DNA from 2 places in the Arthrobacter sp. PGP41 genome. Region 1 is predicted to be linked to the other one. Evidence: riboswitches for the same ligand, from Rfam matches in the RefSeq annotation. Region 1 holds a riboswitch; the other holds the start of a gene.
The links. A riboswitch is a leader RNA that binds a small molecule or an ion and turns the genes downstream of it on or off. The one in region 1 is predicted to bind glycine.

Region 1 (8,406 bases):
CGTCCTTCCGCTACCAGAAGCAGCTTGTGTCATTCGACCGTTTCCGCGAGGCCGGCGTCAATCTCTGCCTAGGCACCGATTCCTTCCCTCCGGACCTGATTCGGGGCATCGACGTGGGGATGCACCTGACCCGGCTGGTCGAGGAAAGGCCCGACGCAGGCGCCCTGGCTGACTATTTCGACGCCGCCACCCTCGGCGGGGCCGCGGCCCTTGGGCGGCCGGACCTGGGAAGGCTTGCGCCCGGTATGCAGGCGGACATTACGGTGGTCTCGCTGGCCAGCTTCGCAGATGGTGTCGTCGAGGACCCGCTGCGCACACTCGTGCTGAACGGCACGGCCCGCCAGGTGACCGATACCTTCGTGGCCGGGCGTGCCGTCGTCGTCGACGGCGCCCTGCCCGGCCTGGACCTCGAGTCCCTGCGGGCCGAGGGGCAGCAACTGTTCGACCGGATGCGGGCAGCCTATTCCGAGCGGGACAGCCGGCGCCGGGACCCTGATGAGCTGTTTCCGCCCACGTATCCGCCAGCGGACATCGTCGCTCCGGCAGGCGTTTCCTAACCTGGCTCCGGCAATTCGCATTCCCGCCCACCCTAGTCCTTGGTATACCAGTGGGGCTATTGTGAACGAAGTCGGGGCCACCAGTACGTAGGGGCGAAGTTCGACCGCCCCCGCCAATCGCTTGACATTGACCCATCCACGGACCCCGCGCTTCCGCCGCAGGGCTCATCCCTTTGGAGAAACCATGTGCCTGCACGACCACACCCCCGCCGCCCTCCCTTCGCCGGCCGTTCCGCGCCGCGGGATCCTCGCCGGAGCAGCCGCCCTCGCCGGGATCTCGGTGGCCAGCCTTGCCGCCCAGCTGGGAAATGCCCCGGCCGCGAAAGCGGAGGGCAACACGGCAGGCCCCGGCCGCCGTGGGTGTCCCGCTTCGCCGCCGCCGATGATCATCGAAGGCGGCACCATCGTGGATCCCCAGACCGGCGACGCTGTCTATGACGGCGTCCTGGTGCTGGAAGGAGGAAAGGTCAGTGCGGTCGGTACCCGGGAGGAAACGCGACGTGCAGTGGCCGCGCTTGCCGGGCGGGCACACGTGGTGGACGCCTCCGGCCGCTGGGTCCTTCCAGGACTCATCGACGTGCATGTCCATGCGAACGCGCTGTCGGATGCGCGCGCCATTCTGCAGGGCGGAGCAACCAGCGTCAGGAGCGGCTCGAGCAGCTTTTACCAGGACGTCGCCTTGGCCGCCCTGCCTGCCTGGGCCGCCGGAGCCTCGCCCCGGATGAGCCCTGCCGGGCTGTTCGTCTCACCCGAGCTGGGGGACTCGCTCCTCGCCGACCCTGACCTTGCACCCCTTGCCTCCCTGGCCGGCGGAGTCAGGGAAACGGGCGATCTCGCCTACCTCACGCGCGTGAACCTGAACCGCGGCGCGCAGGTGATTAAGACAAGGGCCAACCCCCGGGCAGGCCTGCCGGAGCAGGATCCCCGCGAGCTGGTCTACAACTACGATCAGCTCTCCGCCGTGGTCAAGGCGGCAGGCAAAGCGGGTGTGCTGTGCCATGCCTACAGTGCCGAAGGGATAGACGGCGCGGTCCGGGCAGGGGTGCGCAGCATCGAGCACGGAGTCTTCGTCACCGAAGAGACCATCTCCCGGATGGCCAGCCAAGGTACGTATTTCACTCCGACCATGGATGCCATCACCAGCATGGCGGGTTCGTCCAACCCAATCCTTGCTGCCCGGGGCAAGGAGTACACACCCATCATCAAAGCAGCCGTGAAAGCCGCCCATGATGCCGGTGTGACCGTCGTTGCGGGCACGGACTCCTTCGGATCCGACGTGACTCCGATCGGCACGGAAGTCCGCCTGCTGAGTGAGGCCGGGCTTTCACCCTTGGAAGCCCTGAGGGCCGCCACGGTCAATGCCGCCGCGCTGCTGGGCTGGGGTCAAAACGCCGGTCGGCTGGTGCGCGGTTCCTTCGCTGACGCCGTCATTGTGGACTCTGATCCCCTGTCCAGCGGCTCTGCCTTGGAAGGAATACGGGCCGTGGTGGCGCAGGGAGTCCTTGTCAGGAACAGCCTCTGAGCCTCTCACGCCGGGGTTTCCCAACCAACCCTGACCGCTCGAGCTAACGCGCCCTTCCACTCTGAAAGCGACCCCCATGACCCTGATCCTAAAAGCCTCCGAGCTCGAAACCCTCGCCGATATGCCCGGAACCATTGCCGCCGTCGAACGCGTCTTTGCCGGCCTGAGCCGAGGTACCGCTGTCCAGCCCGCACCGGATTCGCTCCTCCTGCCGTCTTCGGATGCCCGGTTCCTGCCGATGGCGGCGCTGTCCGGGCCGGAGGAGCTGGCATCCGTGAAACTACTGGCGGACATCCCGTCCAACGGCGGGGCCGGCCTGCCCTCGCAGCGGTCCACCATCATGCTCGTAAGCCAGCTGACCGGTGAAACACTGGCCATCCTGGACGGTAAAGTCCCCACCCGGGTCCGTACGGCCGCTGCCAGCGCGGTGGCGACCAAGCTGCTTGCCAGGCCCGGGAGTGCCACCTTGGGGTTGGTGGGGGCGGGGGCCCTGGCGGTGGCACATGTGGAAGCCATGCTGGCCGTCCTGCCGATAAAAAATGTCGTGGTGTGGTCCCGTTCCACTGAGACGGTCGCTGCGTTCTGTGACCGGATTTCCTCATACGGGCTGCACGTCACGCGCGCCGCCAGTGTGCAGGAAGTTGTTGAGGACTCGGACGTGCTGTGCACCCTCACGCCAGCAGTTGAGCCGCTGGTCAAGGGGGACTGGTTCCAGCCCGGACTGCACGTCAACGCCGTCGGATCCCGTCCGCGGCCTGATCACCGGGAGATTGACTCAGCGGGTATGGCGCGGGCGCGGGTCTTCGTGGACAGCCTGGCAACGGCCCAAGCGAAGTCGGGGGGATTGATCGTCCCTGTGGCTGAAGGCGTCATGGGCTTTGACGATGTGGAAGCCGAACTTGGTGACGTGGCGGCCGGGACAAAAGCAGGCCGTCTGGGGGATGAGGACATAACCTTGTTCAATTCGGTGGGTATCGGCCTGCAGGACCTTGCCATCGGGAGGCTCCTGTATGACGCTGCACTCAACCAGGGGGTCGGCACCCGCGTGGAGCTGAATAACTGAGGCAGCCCGGAAGCAGGGCACTGGAACCAGCAGGAGGCATCTTTGAGTACCCAGGCGGACGCACCCGCGTCTTCGGCTGATGCTACCCGTGCACGGATCCGGGAGTTGATCATCTCGGGTGACTTCGCGCCCGGTTCACGGCTCAGGGAACGCGAGCTGTCACAGGCTCTGGACGTTTCCCGGGTACCCGTCCGCGAAGCCCTCCAGCAGCTGGAAGCCGAAGGTTTCATTGACACCTCGCCACGGCGCGGGGCCACCGTCAAGCAGATCACCCTGAGGGACATCAATGAACTCTTTGATGTCCGGCTCAGCCTCGAAGTCCTCGCCGCGCGGCTCGCCGCCCAGGCCGCCGCCCGGGGAGAGTCCACAGCGCGCCTGCAGCACATGATGGACAAGGCCGAAGAAGCAACCCTGCGCCACGACCACACGGAGATCCCGCTCATCAACACGGCCCTGCACGCGGAGATCGTCTCGATGGGAGGCAACTCGCTGCTGGAGTACTCCATGAAGCCGCTCCTCGGCAGGATGCAGTGGCTCTTCACCCTGACTGGGCACCGTGATCCCCAGGTCCAGTGCGCGGAGCACCTGAGCCTATGCCGGGCCATCTATGACGGCAAGGCCGAACTTGCGGCAGCGCTGGCGTTCGCCCATGTGGAGCTGGGCCGGGAACCATCACTGCAGGGGCTGGCCGGGCAACTGCCTGAAAACTGACCCGGCCGGAAGTTCAAGGTTCGACGGCGGGGCTACCGCGGACTTTTGTCGATGACGCAGAACCTGTTGCCGTCGGGGTCGGCGAGGACCACGAAATCGGGGTCCTCCGGATACAGGTCCCAGTCGACGTGCTGGGCGCCCAGTGAAACCAGACGTTCCACCTCGGCGTCCTGATCGTCCGCATACAGGTCCAGGTGAATGCGGGGGTGCTCCTGGACCGGCGTTTCGCTCAGCATGAGTGCAAGCTGCGCTCCGGGGCCTGATCCCGGCACCAGGATTACCCACGTTTCGTCCCCTGGCTCCTGCGGGACGTAGCCGAGGGCGGCGTGCCAGAAGGCGGTGGCGCGGGCCAGGTCGTTGACGCCGAGGACGGTGCTGCCGATGCTCAACATCCGCCCAGCCTAAATGCAGCCGAGGGCCCGGACTAGACTGTCAATATGTCGGAATTTTCCGACACATATACTGGTGCCGTGCTTCCTGATGTCTTCGGTGCTGTCTCCAACCCCGCACGGCGCGTCATCCTCGACGAGCTCCGCCATGGTCCCAGGACGGCGGGGGAGCTCACCGGGATGTTTGAGCTCAGCCGCTCGGCAGCGTCTGAACACCTGGCCGTGCTCCGCGAGGCAGGGCTGGTCCGGGAAGAACGGCACGGCCGCCACCGGCTGTACCACCTTCAGCCTTCGGCGCTTGCCGAGATCGGCGGCTGGGTGAAGCACTTCGAGCACTATTGGAACCGGCGCCTCGACGCGCTGGCAGAACTTCTGGACGAGGAGAAACCGTCATGACCGAGAACGCCATCCGGCTCGAACGCCGCTTCGCGCACCCCGCGGACTCTGTGTGGGCCGCCCTGACCACACCCGAGCTGCTGGCCAGGTGGTGGGCGCCGGGCGACATCGCGCCGGTCGCCGGCCACCGCTTCACCTTGGACATGGGCTCCTGGGGCCAGCAGCAGTGCGAAGTCCTCACCGTAAACCCCGGCAAATCCATCACATTCCTCTTCTCGGAGGGCGTCCTGGACACCACCATCACATGGCGGCTTGAGCCGGTGGACGGCGGCACGGTCCTCCACCACGAACACGCCGGTTTCCGCCTGGACACCCCCATGGGCAGGCAGGCCTTTGAGGGCATGGGCAGCGGCTGGCCCGGCCTGCTGGCGCAGATCGACGGAGTCCTCGCCGGCGTCTCCAGACGCTGAAGGAGGCGCACGACGGCGGGCGCGTCCCGCCGTCGTGCGTCCTCCTTGAAGGGGCACGGATTTTGCATCCCGCCCCGAAAACCTGTATGGTGTGAGCCGTGTCACCGACCAGTGGCACGTGCTTATGATCTGCGGCGGGAGAGTCCTGCCGGTACGTTCTGCAGGCGCCGTAGGAGCAAATCCTCCCCAGGAATCTCTCAGGCCCACGTACCGCCGCGGCAAGGCAACTCTGGAAAGCAGTCCGGGCAACCGGGCTCACCGACGGTGCAAGTGGCGCCCCGCTGAACGGCAGGGCAACGCAAAACTCTCAGGTCCAATACAGAGCGGGGAGGAACCCGAATCGAAGTGGCACCGTTTGCCACCTGAATTATGGAGTTCCTCTCATGACGGTTCACTCGTCCCCAACCACCTTCGCAGACCGCCATATCGGCGCGCGCCGCCAGTCCGACATCGACACCATGCTCAAGGCCGTCGGCTACGACACCCTTGATGGCCTGGTGGACAGCGCGGTTCCGGATTCCATCCGCCAGGACAAGCCGCTCACCCTTGAGGGCGCCCTCAGCGAAGTCCAGGTCCTCGCCGAGCTCCGCAAGCTGGCCGGCAAGAACAAGATGGCCGTGCAGATGATCGGCCAGGGCTACTACAGCGCCGTGACCCCGCCGGTGATCCGCCGCAACATCCTTGAAGCCCCCGCCTGGTACACCGCCTACACCCCGTACCAGCCCGAGATTTCGCAGGGCCGGCTCGAGGCGCTGCTGAACTTCCAGACCATGGTCCAGGACCTCACCGCGCTCCCGGTGGCCAACGCCTCCCTCCTCGACGAAGCCACCGCCGTCGCCGAAGCCGTGCTGCTGATGCGCCGCGCCAACAAGTCCAAGACTGCGAAGGACGGCAAAACCGTCCTGGACGCCGACCTCCTGCCGCAGACCATCGCCATTGTGCTGGGCCGCGCCGAGGCCCTCGGCTTCGAGGTGGAAATCGCCGACCTCACGAACGGCCTGCCCGAGGGCGACATCAACGGCGTCGTCCTCCAGCAGCCCGGCGTCTCCGGCCGCGTCTGGGACCAGTCCGCCGTCATCGCCGAAGCCAAGGAGCGCGGCGCGCTGGTCACCGTCGCTGCCGACCTCCTGGCACTCACCCTCATCACCCCGCCGGGCGAGCAGGGCGCGGACATCGCCGTCGGCTCCACCCAGCGCTTTGGCGTGCCGTTGTTCTTTGGCGGACCGCACGCCGCCTACATGGCCGTCCGCGACGGCATGGAACGCACCCTCCCCGGCCGCATCGTGGGCGTCTCCAAGGACAACGCCGGCGTCCCGGCCTACCGCCTTGCTCTGCAGACCCGCGAGCAGCACATCCGCCGCGAGAAGGCCACGTCCAACATCTGCACAGCCCAGGCGCTGCTGGCCATCGTCTCGTCCTTCTACGCCGTCTACCACGGCCCCGACGGCCTGAAGGCGATCGCCGAAACCGTCCACAACAACGCCCGCGCCCTAGCCGCCACGCTGAAGACCGCCGGCCGCGAACTGGTGTCCGACACCTTCTTCGACACCCTCACGGTCAGTGTTCCCGGCAAGTCCGCCAAGGTGATCACCGCCGCCGAAGCCCGCGGCATCAACCTGCGCCTCATCGACGCGGACACCGTTGGCGTGTCCGTTGATGAAACCACGACGCCGGAGGTCCTCGCCGCGGTTGCCGTCGCCTTTGGCGCCGGTCCGGTTGTGTCCGGTGAGGGCTTCGAGCTGCCCGAATCGGTGCTGCGCATCTCCAGCTACCTGCAGCACCCGGTGTTCAACACGCACCGTTCCGAGACCCAGCTGCTGCGCTACATCCGCCGCCTCTCCGACCGGGACTTGGCACTGGACCGCACCATGATCCCGCTGGGCTCCTGCACCATGAAGCTCAACGCCACCGCCGAGATGGAGGCCATTTCCTGGCCGGAGTTCGCGTCCATCCACCCGTTCGCCCCGGACTCCCAGACTGCCGGCTGGCGTGAACTGATTGCGGGCCTGGAAGCCGACCTTGCCGAAATCACGGGCTACGACCAGGTGTCCATCCAGCCCAACGCCGGCTCCCAGGGCGAACTCGCCGGCCTGCTGGCGATCCGCGGCTACCACCACTCCCGCGGGGACCAGCAGCGCAACGTCTGCCTCATTCCCGCCTCTGCGCACGGCACGAACGCCGCATCCGCCGTCCTGGCCGGCATGAAGGTTGTGGTGGTTGCCACCGCTGCAGACGGCACCATCGACCATGCCGACCTTGCGGCCAAGATCGAGGTCCACAAGGATGTCCTCTCCGCCATCATGATCACGTACCCGTCCACGCACGGCGTGTACGACTCCGATGTCCGCGAGGTGTGCGATGCGATCCACGCCGCCGGCGGCCAGGTGTACGTTGACGGCGCCAATCTCAACGCACTTGTCGGGCTCGCCCAGCCGGGCAAGTTCGGCGGCGACGTCTCGCACCTGAACCTGCACAAGACCTTCTGCATCCCGCACGGCGGCGGCGGACCCGGCGTCGGACCGGTTGCCGCCAAGGCCCACCTGGCACCGTTCATGCCGGGGGATGCCAACAAAGCTGCCCATGAGGCCGGCCACGGCGTCGCAATTTCCGCTTCACGTTTCGGCTCCGCGGGCGTGCTGCCCATTTCCTGGGCCTACGTGAAGCTGATGGGCGGCCAGGGCCTGACCGAGGCCACAAAGTCCGCACTTCTGGCGGCCAACTACGTTGCCGCCCGCCTGGACGAGCACTTCCCGGTGCTCTACACCGGCGAAAGCGGCCTGGTGGCGCACGAGTGCATCCTGGACCTGCGCGAACTGACCGCCCGCACGGGCGTCACGGCCGAGGACGTGGCCAAGCGGCTCATCGATTTCGGTTTCCACGCCCCCACGCTGTCCTTCCCGGTGGCGGGCACCCTGATGGTGGAGCCCACCGAGTCCGAAGACCTCGCGGAGATCGACCGCTTCATCGAAGCCATGATCACCATCCGCAAGGAAATCGACCAGGTGGCCGCCGGCGACTTCACCGTTGAGAAGTCCCCGCTGCGCAACGCACCCCACACGGCCGCCGCCGTCGTCTCCTCTGACTGGGACCGGACGTACCCGCGCGAGCAGGCCGCCTTCCCGGTGGCATCGCTCCGGCAGGACAAGTACTTCCCGCCCGTGGGCCGCATCGACGGCGCGGCAGGGGACCGCAACCTGGTCTGCTCCTGCCCTCCTCTTTCCGAGTTTGAAAACTAAGGATTCCCTGATGACTGAGAACTACACCGCGCTGTATGAGCAGCACAAGATTGCCGGCGCCTCCTTCACCGACTTCGGCGGCTGGCAGATGCCCCTGAAGTACAACTCCGAACTGGCCGAAC
Region 2 (8,406 bases), 1.3 Mb from region 1:
GAAGCAGCGCGCCACAGTGCTGAGCTTCGATTCCCTGATGGGCTCGGCCGGGGGAGTGGTGGTGCAGCCGATGCTGGGCCGGGCCGCGGACCTCTACGGCTACCCGGCTTCACTGGCCGTGGGCGGGGCAGTGCAACTGATTGCCGCCCCCTTTATCCTGCTCAGCCGCCGGCAGCGCTCGCAGGCGGACACGGCCTCGGACACAACGCGGGCAGCGCCCTAGCAGCGCCCCGGTACGGTGGAAAATTTCCTCAGTCCGAGTCCATCAGTTCGAGCAGCTTTTTCGCCGCGTCCCTAATGTCCTCATGCCCGTGCTGCGCCGCCCTGCTTTCCAGCGAGATGACAGCGCAGCGGTGGACTTTGTTGAAGTCCCCGAACGGGAAGCTCACGCTGCCTTTGGTCCCCTCCGACTTGTCATCATCCCGGCCAAGGTGCCAGTCTGCGAAGGTCCCGAAACCGTGCTTGTCGATGAACGAGTTCTCCTGCTCTGTGGAGGGCGCGTGTTCACTCCAGTCATCCCGGACATCGCGCTGGACCTTTCCTGCCTCAATGAGCTTGCGGGCGTGTGAGAGTGCCTTCCGGTTCAGCCTTACTGCCATCCTGCGTCCTTCCAGAGCGGGGCTCCGGCCGCAGCCGGCCGGAGGGTTTCCAGCGTAGAACGGTGCCAACGGAATCCGCTACGGATTAACGCCAGCGAGACCGCGGTGAAACACGGGCACAACAATCCCTGCGTAGGTTTCAGGCATGCTCGCAGACATCCTCCTCCGGCTCCGCACCTGGCTCATTAGCACGTTTGCCTACGAGACGGGCGGGCAGGCGGCCGATGCCATGGCTGACGCCGCGCGCTGGGGATGGCTTCCGGCGTTGAGCGGAGTGGCTGTTGGGGGAGATCACGCCCGGCGGAGCCATGGGGAATCCCTGGCGAAGCGTGCAGAAATGTCTGGTTGAGCACAGTATTGCGCCGGTAACGGGATAATGCCCTAAACTGCTTCACTGAGGTGCCTGAAATGGTGCTGCGCAGCAACGAAAGTGAACACGCTATGGCTACCGATTACGATGCCCCACGCAAGCAGGAAGAAGAATCTCCGGCTGACTCGCTGGAGGCCCTCCAGGCCTCGCGCGGCGGCAACGCCCAGACCGCGGTCATTGACGTCGATGAGAACGATACCGCCGAGGGCATTGACCTGCCGGGTGCGGATCTTTCCAACGAGGAACTGACGGTCATTGTTGTTCCCGAGCAGTCCGATGAGTTCACCTGTTCGTCATGCTTCCTTGTCCGCCACCGCTCCCAGGTTGCCCGGGAAAAGAACGGCATGAAGTACTGCCGCGACTGCGAAGGCTGACTCCTTTTCCTGATTGCCGGCGCCGGCCACCCCCTCGGGTGACCGGCGCGTCCTGTCTCCTGCCGCCGTCGTTATCCCGGTAACGGCAAGGTGCCGGAACACTGCCAAAAGAACACGGAACGGGTTCCAAACGGACCCGCGTGGGCCCTGTTTCGGCCCCTGCTATACATGGGCGTGATGCAGGGTGCGGCGGGTTAACGGTTACGTGGCGAAGCGGCAACAAGCCTCGTTTCGCGCCGCAAAGGCTCCTACGCTTGAGCTATCCATTCGCTCCACAACATGGGTGGCTCCAAAATGAAAAAGTTCTACACCTGGCTGGCTGCCATCCTCCTGGCGGCCGGGCTGGGAATCGTGGTCCCGGGGCCCGCCTCCGCTTCCACATCCTATTGCGGGCTCGTATGGGGGTCTTTGGCCAAGGCCGACCAAAGCATGAGCACCGCCACCGTCACCAACGTCCGGACCGGGCAGCACTACTGCTTCGACAGGATGGTGGTGGACCTCCACGGCGCCGTTGCGGGTTATACCGTGCGGTACGTTCCCCAGATAGTCCAGGACGGGTCCGGCTTCGCCATCCCCGTCCGGGGAAACGCGCGGCTGCAGGTGACAGTGAACGCGCCCGCCTACGACGGCGACTACAACTCCACCTACACCCCGTCCGACCAGGCTGAACTCTCCAACGTTGCCCGCTACCAGACCTTCCGCCAGGTGGTTTTTGCCGGCAGCTACGAGGGCTACACCAGCATCGGACTGGGCGTACGGGCCCGCCTGCCGTTCCGGGTCTTCACCCTGGACGGGCCGGGCTCCGGGTCGCGCCTGGTGGTTGACGTAGCGCATTACTGGTGACGGCGGGCAGTAAGCAGCCAGCCGATCAACACCGAAGGTGCCGTTCCCCCGTTATGCGGGGAACGGCACCTTTTTTCGTCCGCGGTAACGGGCTCCGGACCCTTACTCCGGGACCACAAGCGCAGGGGTATCGCGCCTAAGCGTCCCGCCGCGGAAGAAGCCGGGGCGGACCCTGGCCATGATGAGCATGACCACGGCGCCGGATGCCAGGATGCCGACGCCCAGGACAAAGACCAGCCCCACCCCGAACACTTCGGAGCCGCTGCCGAACTCGGGCGCCCAGCTGTCCACGGCGGTCTGCAGGAACACCACGAACAGGCCCACGCCGCCCAGCACCGGGCACACCAGGCGGAGGAGGAAGTGGCGCAGGCTGCTGAAGACACTGTGGCGGAAGTACCAGGCGCAGGCCAGGGCGGTGAGGCCGTAGTAGAAGCAGATCATCAGCCCGAGCGCCAGGATGGTGTCATTGAGGACGTTCTCGCTGACCACGTGCATCACGGCGTAGAAGCCCGCGGACATGATGCCGGCGGCAACCGTGGCGAAGCCCGGCGTCGCAAACTTCCTGCTGACCCTGCTGAACGGCTCCGGAAGCGCACCGTAGTACCCCATGGCCAGCAGGCTGCGGGACGGCGACATGAACGTGGACTGAAGGGACGCGGCAGAGCTGGACAGCACCGCCATGGACATGAGGATGGCGAACGGACCCATGATGGGGGAGGCCAGTGCCGTGAAGATGTTTTCGTGGATCTCGGTGTTGTTCAGGCCGTTGCCGGTATCACCGACACCGGCGAACATCATGGTGGCGATGCTCACCGTCAGGTAGATCGCCAGGACGATCACGGCAGTCAGGGTCCCGGCCAGGCCCGCCGTCCTCTTGCCGTTGGACGTTTCCTCATTGACGGTCAGGCAGACGTCCCAGCCCCAGTACACAAAAATGGACAGTGAGATGCCTGCAGCGATCTGCCCGAAGGTCTCGATCCTGGTGACGTCGAACCACTCCCAGCTGAACGGGATGGCAGTGTCAGAGGCTGACCAGTTGGCAAAGGCCATGCCAACAAAGAGGCCCAGGACAACCAGCTGGAATCCCACCAGGCAGTACTGCACCAGCTTGGTGGTGTGGAGGCCGCGGTAGCTGACCCAGACGGCCAGGGCCACAAACACAAAGCAGGTCAGCACGTTCACTGCCTTGTTTGCCGCCAGCTCGGCGAGCTCCGGCGAGCCCGTCAGCTGCGAAAGGAAAAGATAGAAGAAGTCGACGGCGACTCCCGCGAGGTTGGAGAGCACAATGATGTTGGCCGCCAGCAGGCCCCACCCGCCCATCCAGCCAACCCACGGGCCGAAGGCCTTGGTAACCCAGGTGAAGGTGGTGCCGCTGTCCGGGGAATCGGCGTTGAGTTCCCGGTAGGCGAGGGAGACCAGGATCATGGGGATGAAACCGATCAGGAAGATGACGGGCAGTTGGAGCCCGGCTTCATTGACCGTGGGGCCCAGGGCGCTGGTCAGCGTATAGGCCGGGGCGATGGTGGAAATCCCCAGGACGACGACGGCGAGGAGTCCCAGCTGACCGCCCTTCAGTCCCTTGGGGCTGGTGCCGGCGGTTGCCGGCGAGGCACTCCCGGAACCATGGGCGGATGTGCTGGTGCGGATGGTCTCGGTCATGGCACCACTTTCTGGAGAAGTTGAGACGGCGGTCACTATATGAATGACGTTCATTTAGTATGTCGATACACGGTCCTGGAAGCAAGGAAAATAATGAACGCTGTTCTTTTATTTCGGATGTGAGCGATTTAGTAAGCTCACTGAGAAATTCCCTGCCGGCCCTCCGCCGTGCCGGCTGGTGCTGGTAGCGTCGGGCTTACTGGACCAATTGAGGAGGATGCATGAAAGCTTCACCGACACTGACCAACAACCTGCAGGCCGTGCTCGCGGACCTGATCGAACTGCACATCCAAGGCAAGCAGGCACACTGGAACATTGTGGGAACCAACTTCCGCGACCTGCACCTGCAACTGGATGAGATCGTTGACGCTGCCCGCCAGTTCGCCGACGACACCGCCGAGCGGATGCGGGCCCTCCACGCCCTGCCGGATGGCCGCAGCTCCACCGTGGCCGGGTCCACCAGCCTGGCCCAGTTCCCGGAAGGCCTGATCAGCACCAAGGACGCGATCGAGCGGATCGTGGCCGCCCTTGAGGCCGCCGTTGGCACCATGCGCAAGGTTCACGATGAGGTGGATGAAGAGGATCCCACCACCGCCGACCTGCTGCACGAGTTCATCGCCAAGCTGGAGCAGTTCGCCTGGATGGTCAATGCTGAAACCATGAAGCCCACCGCGAGCGTTACTGCCCCCGACTCCAAGTAGCCACGCCTGGCCCAGGCCAAGCGCCCGGCACCGGACGTACTGTCCGGCGCCGGGCGCCGTTTTCAGCCTGTTCCCAGGCTGCGGTCACGGTGCCAGCTCTGGAGCGGCTGCGGGGCTGGCTGACATTTGCCCCCGGGCCCGCGGCATAGGAGAATTGGGCTGTGTGCGGGCCGTTACCGGTGCGCAAAGACAACCCAAATGAATAGCCTTTGATCTGCGGCGGGAGAGTTCTGCCAGAAGGTACAAGCAGGCGCCGTAGGAGCAATACCTCCCCAGGAATCTCACAGGCCCATGTACCGCCGCGGCGAGGCACCTCTGGAAAGCAGCACGGCGTCCGCTTCGAGGTCCGGTCCCCGGATCTTGGCTGTTGTGCTCACCGACGGTGCAAGCGGTGCCCGCGTGTTCAGGCAACGCGGAAACTCTCAGGTCCAGATACAGAGCGGGGAGGACCCGAATCGATGTGGCGTACCCTGCGCCGCCTTAGTTATGGAGTTCCTCGTGACTGTATCTCCGGCCTCCGCCGTTCCGGCCACTGCCACCCCGGCAACTGCCGAACCCGCTTCTGCCGCCACCTTTGTTGACCGGCACATCGGCGCAAGGCGCCAGGCCGACGTCGAAACCATGCTCAAGGCCGTGGGTTACGACACCGTGGACGCGCTGGTTGATGCCGCCGTCCCCAAGGACATCCGGCAGGACTCCGCGCTGGAACTGTCGGCCGCCCTGAGCGAAGTGGAGGTGCTGGCTGAACTGCGCCGGCTGGCCGCCAGGAACAAGACTGCCGTGCAGATGATCGGCCAGGGCTACTACGACACCGTGACGCCGCCGGTGATCCGCCGCAACATCCTTGAGGGCCCTGCCTGGTACACCGCGTACACGCCCTACCAGCCCGAGATTTCCCAGGGCCGCCTCGAAGCGTTGCTGAACTTCCAGACCATGGTCCAGGACCTCGTGGCACTGCCCATCGCCAATGCATCCCTGCTGGACGAAGCCACCGCAGTGGCCGAGGCAGTGCTGATGATGCGCCGGGCCAATAAGAACGCAGATGCCCGGGACGGCAAGACCGTCCTTGACGCGGACTGCCTGCCGCAGACCATCGCCATCGTCAAGGGCAGGGCAGAAGCGCTCGGCTTCGAGGTGGAAGTGGCCGACCTTTCCAGCGGCCTGCCCGACGGTGCCATCAATGGCGTGGTGCTGCAGCAGCCCGGCGCTTCCGGCCGCGTCTTCGACCACGCCGCAGTGATTGCCGACGCCAAGAGCCGCGGCGCGCTGGTGACCGTGGCCGCCGACCTCCTGGCCCTCACCCTCATCACCCCTCCCGGCGAGCAGGGCGCGGACATCGCCGTCGGCTCGGCCCAGCGCTTCGGCGTCCCGCTGTTCTACGGCGGCCCCCACGCGGCCTACATGGCTGTGCAGAAGGGCCTCGAGCGCTCCATGCCGGGCCGCCTTGTTGGTGTATCGAAGGACAACGCCGGCTTTCCCGCCTACCGGCTGGCCCTCCAGACCCGCGAGCAGCACATCCGCCGCGAGAAGGCCACGTCCAACATCTGCACCGCCCAGGCGCTGCTGGCCATCGTGGCCTCGATGTACGCCGTGTACCACGGCCCGGATGGCCTGAAGGCGATCGCCCAGGCCGCGCACTCCCACGCAAAGATGCTGGCCGCGTCCCTTAGGGCCGCCGGTTTGGACGTGCTGCACACGAGCTTCTTCGACACCGTCACCGTCTCCGTGCCGGGCAAGGCTGCCGGGATCGTCGCTGCCGCCGAAGCCACGGGCATCAACCTGCGCAGCATCGACGCGGACACGGTGGGCTTCTCCACCGATGAAACGACAACATCAGAAATTACCGCCGGGGTGCTGCAGGCCTTCGGCGTCCCGGCCGCCGCGGACGGCGAAGGAGCATTCCAGCTGGACGCCGCCGTCGAGCGTTCCTCCGGGTACCTGCAGCACCCGGTATTCAACACCCACCGCTCCGAAACCCAGCTGCTGCGCTACATCCGGAAGCTCTCGGATAGGGACCTGGCTCTGGACCGGACCATGATCCCGCTGGGCTCCTGCACCATGAAGCTGAACGCCACGGCCGAGATGGAGGCCATTTCCTGGCCCGAGTTCGCCTCCATCCACCCCTTCGCCCCGGACTCCCAGACGGAGGGCTGGCGCGAACTGATTGCCGGCCTCGAGGCGCAGCTGACCGAGATCACCGGGTACGACCAGGTGTCCATCCAGCCCAACGCCGGCTCCCAGGGCGAACTTGCCGGGCTCCTCGCGATCCGCGGCTACCACCACTCGCGGGGCGATCGGCAGCGCAACGTCTGCCTGATCCCGGCCTCGGCGCACGGCACGAATGCGGCTTCGGCTGTCCTGGCGGGCATGAAGGTGGTTGTGGTGGCCACGGCACCGGACGGAACCATCGACCACACCGACCTGTACGCCAAGATCGAGGCGAACAGGGACGCGCTGTCCTGCATCATGATCACGTACCCGTCCACGCACGGGGTGTACGACGCCGACGTCCGTGAAGTATGCGACGCGATCCACGCAGCGGGCGGCCAGGTGTACATCGACGGTGCAAACCTGAACGCCCTGGTCGGGCTGGCGCAGCCGGGCAAGTTCGGCGGGGACGTGTCGCACCTGAACCTGCACAAAACGTTCTGCATCCCGCACGGCGGCGGCGGACCCGGCGTCGGTCCCGTTGCTGCCAAGGCTCACCTGGCACCGTTCATGCCCGGCAACGCCGCCACCTGGACGGAAGGCAATGACGTGCCTATCTCGGCGTCCAAGTACGGCTCCGCGGGCGTGCTCCCCATTTCCTGGGCGTACGTGAAGCTGATGGGCGGCCACGGACTCACCGAGGCCACCAAGTCCGCGCTGCTGGCAGCGAACTACGTCGCAGCCCGACTTAACGATTTCTTCCCGGTGCTCTACACCGGCGAAGGCGGCCTTGTGGCCCACGAGTGCATCCTGGACCTGCGCGAACTGACCGCCCGCACGGGTGTCACGGCCGAGGACGTGGCCAAACGGCTCATCGACTATGGTTTCCACGCCCCCACCCTGGCCTTCCCCGTCGCGGGGACGCTTATGGTGGAACCCACGGAATCCGAGGACATCGGGGAAATCGACCGCTTCATCGAGGCCATGATCGCGATTCGCGCCGAAATCGACCAGGTGGCGAACGGTGACTTCACTGTTGCTGACAGCCCGCTCCGGAACGCTCCGCACACCGCCGCCGCGGCGATCAACAGCGACTGGGATCGCGCCTACCCCCGCGAGCAGGCCGTGTTCCCGGTGAAAACGCTTAAGCAGGACAAGTACTTCCCGCCGGTGGGCCGCATCGACGGCGCAGCGGGGGACCGGAACCTGGTCTGCGCCTGCCCGCCGCTTTCCGAGTTCGAAAACTAAGGACACGCTCCATGGCTGAGAAGCACACCGCCCTCTACGACGAGCACAAAAAGCTGGGCGCCTCCTTCACCGACTTCGGCGGCTGGCAGATGCCGCTCAAGTACAGCTCCGAGCTCGCCGAACACCGCGCCGTGCGCAATTCCGCAGGGCTCTTCGACCTTTCCCATATGGGTGAGGTCTGGGTGACCGGGCGGGACGCAGCCGCCTTCCTCGACTACGCGCTGGTGGGAAAGATCTCCGCCATGCCGGTGGGCAAGGCCAAGTACTCTCTGATCTGCAATGAGGACGGCGGCATCATCGACGACCTCATCACGTACCGCCGGCCCGCAACCGCCGGTAGCGCAGAAGGCAGTACCGACCGCTTCCTGGTGGTCCCCAACGCCGGCAACGCCGCAGTGGTGGCTGCTGAGCTTTCCAAGCGGGCTGCCGGGTTCGATGTGGAGGTGAATGACGCCTCCGCCGTC

Region 2: it holds a riboswitch for glycine, as region 1 does, so the genes downstream of both, gcvP (aminomethyl-transferring glycine dehydrogenase) here and gcvP (aminomethyl-transferring glycine dehydrogenase) in region 1, are expected to answer to the same signal.

Annotation. Positions count from the first base shown of each region.
Region 1 covers NZ_CP026514.1:3,725,711-3,734,116, reverse strand. The annotation lists gene C3B78_RS17135 (chlorohydrolase family protein) at 1-557, shown strand, start outside; gene C3B78_RS17130 (amidohydrolase family protein) at 742-2,079, shown strand; gene C3B78_RS17125 (ornithine cyclodeaminase family protein) at 2,156-3,142, shown strand; gene C3B78_RS17120 (GntR family transcriptional regulator) at 3,185-3,853, shown strand; gene C3B78_RS17115 (VOC family protein) at 3,886-4,245, opposite strand; gene C3B78_RS17110 (ArsR/SmtB family transcription factor) at 4,291-4,638, shown strand; gene C3B78_RS17105 (SRPBCC family protein) at 4,635-5,048, shown strand; glycine riboswitch at 5,174-5,271, shown strand; glycine riboswitch at 5,273-5,380, shown strand; gene gcvP (aminomethyl-transferring glycine dehydrogenase) at 5,432-8,284, shown strand; gene gcvT (glycine cleavage system aminomethyltransferase GcvT) at 8,295-8,406, shown strand, end outside.
Region 2 covers NZ_CP026514.1:789,013-797,418, forward strand. The annotation lists gene C3B78_RS03665 (MFS transporter) at 1-223, shown strand, start outside; gene C3B78_RS03670 (hypothetical protein) at 252-599, opposite strand; gene C3B78_RS03675 (hypothetical protein) at 745-948, shown strand; gene C3B78_RS03680 (DUF4193 domain-containing protein) at 1,041-1,343, shown strand; gene C3B78_RS03685 (AMIN-like domain-containing (lipo)protein) at 1,638-2,186, shown strand; gene C3B78_RS03690 (APC family permease) at 2,289-3,845, opposite strand; gene C3B78_RS03695 (Dps family protein) at 4,067-4,546, shown strand; glycine riboswitch at 4,757-4,855, shown strand; gene gcvP (aminomethyl-transferring glycine dehydrogenase) at 5,033-7,942, shown strand; gene gcvT (glycine cleavage system aminomethyltransferase GcvT) at 7,954-8,406, shown strand, end outside.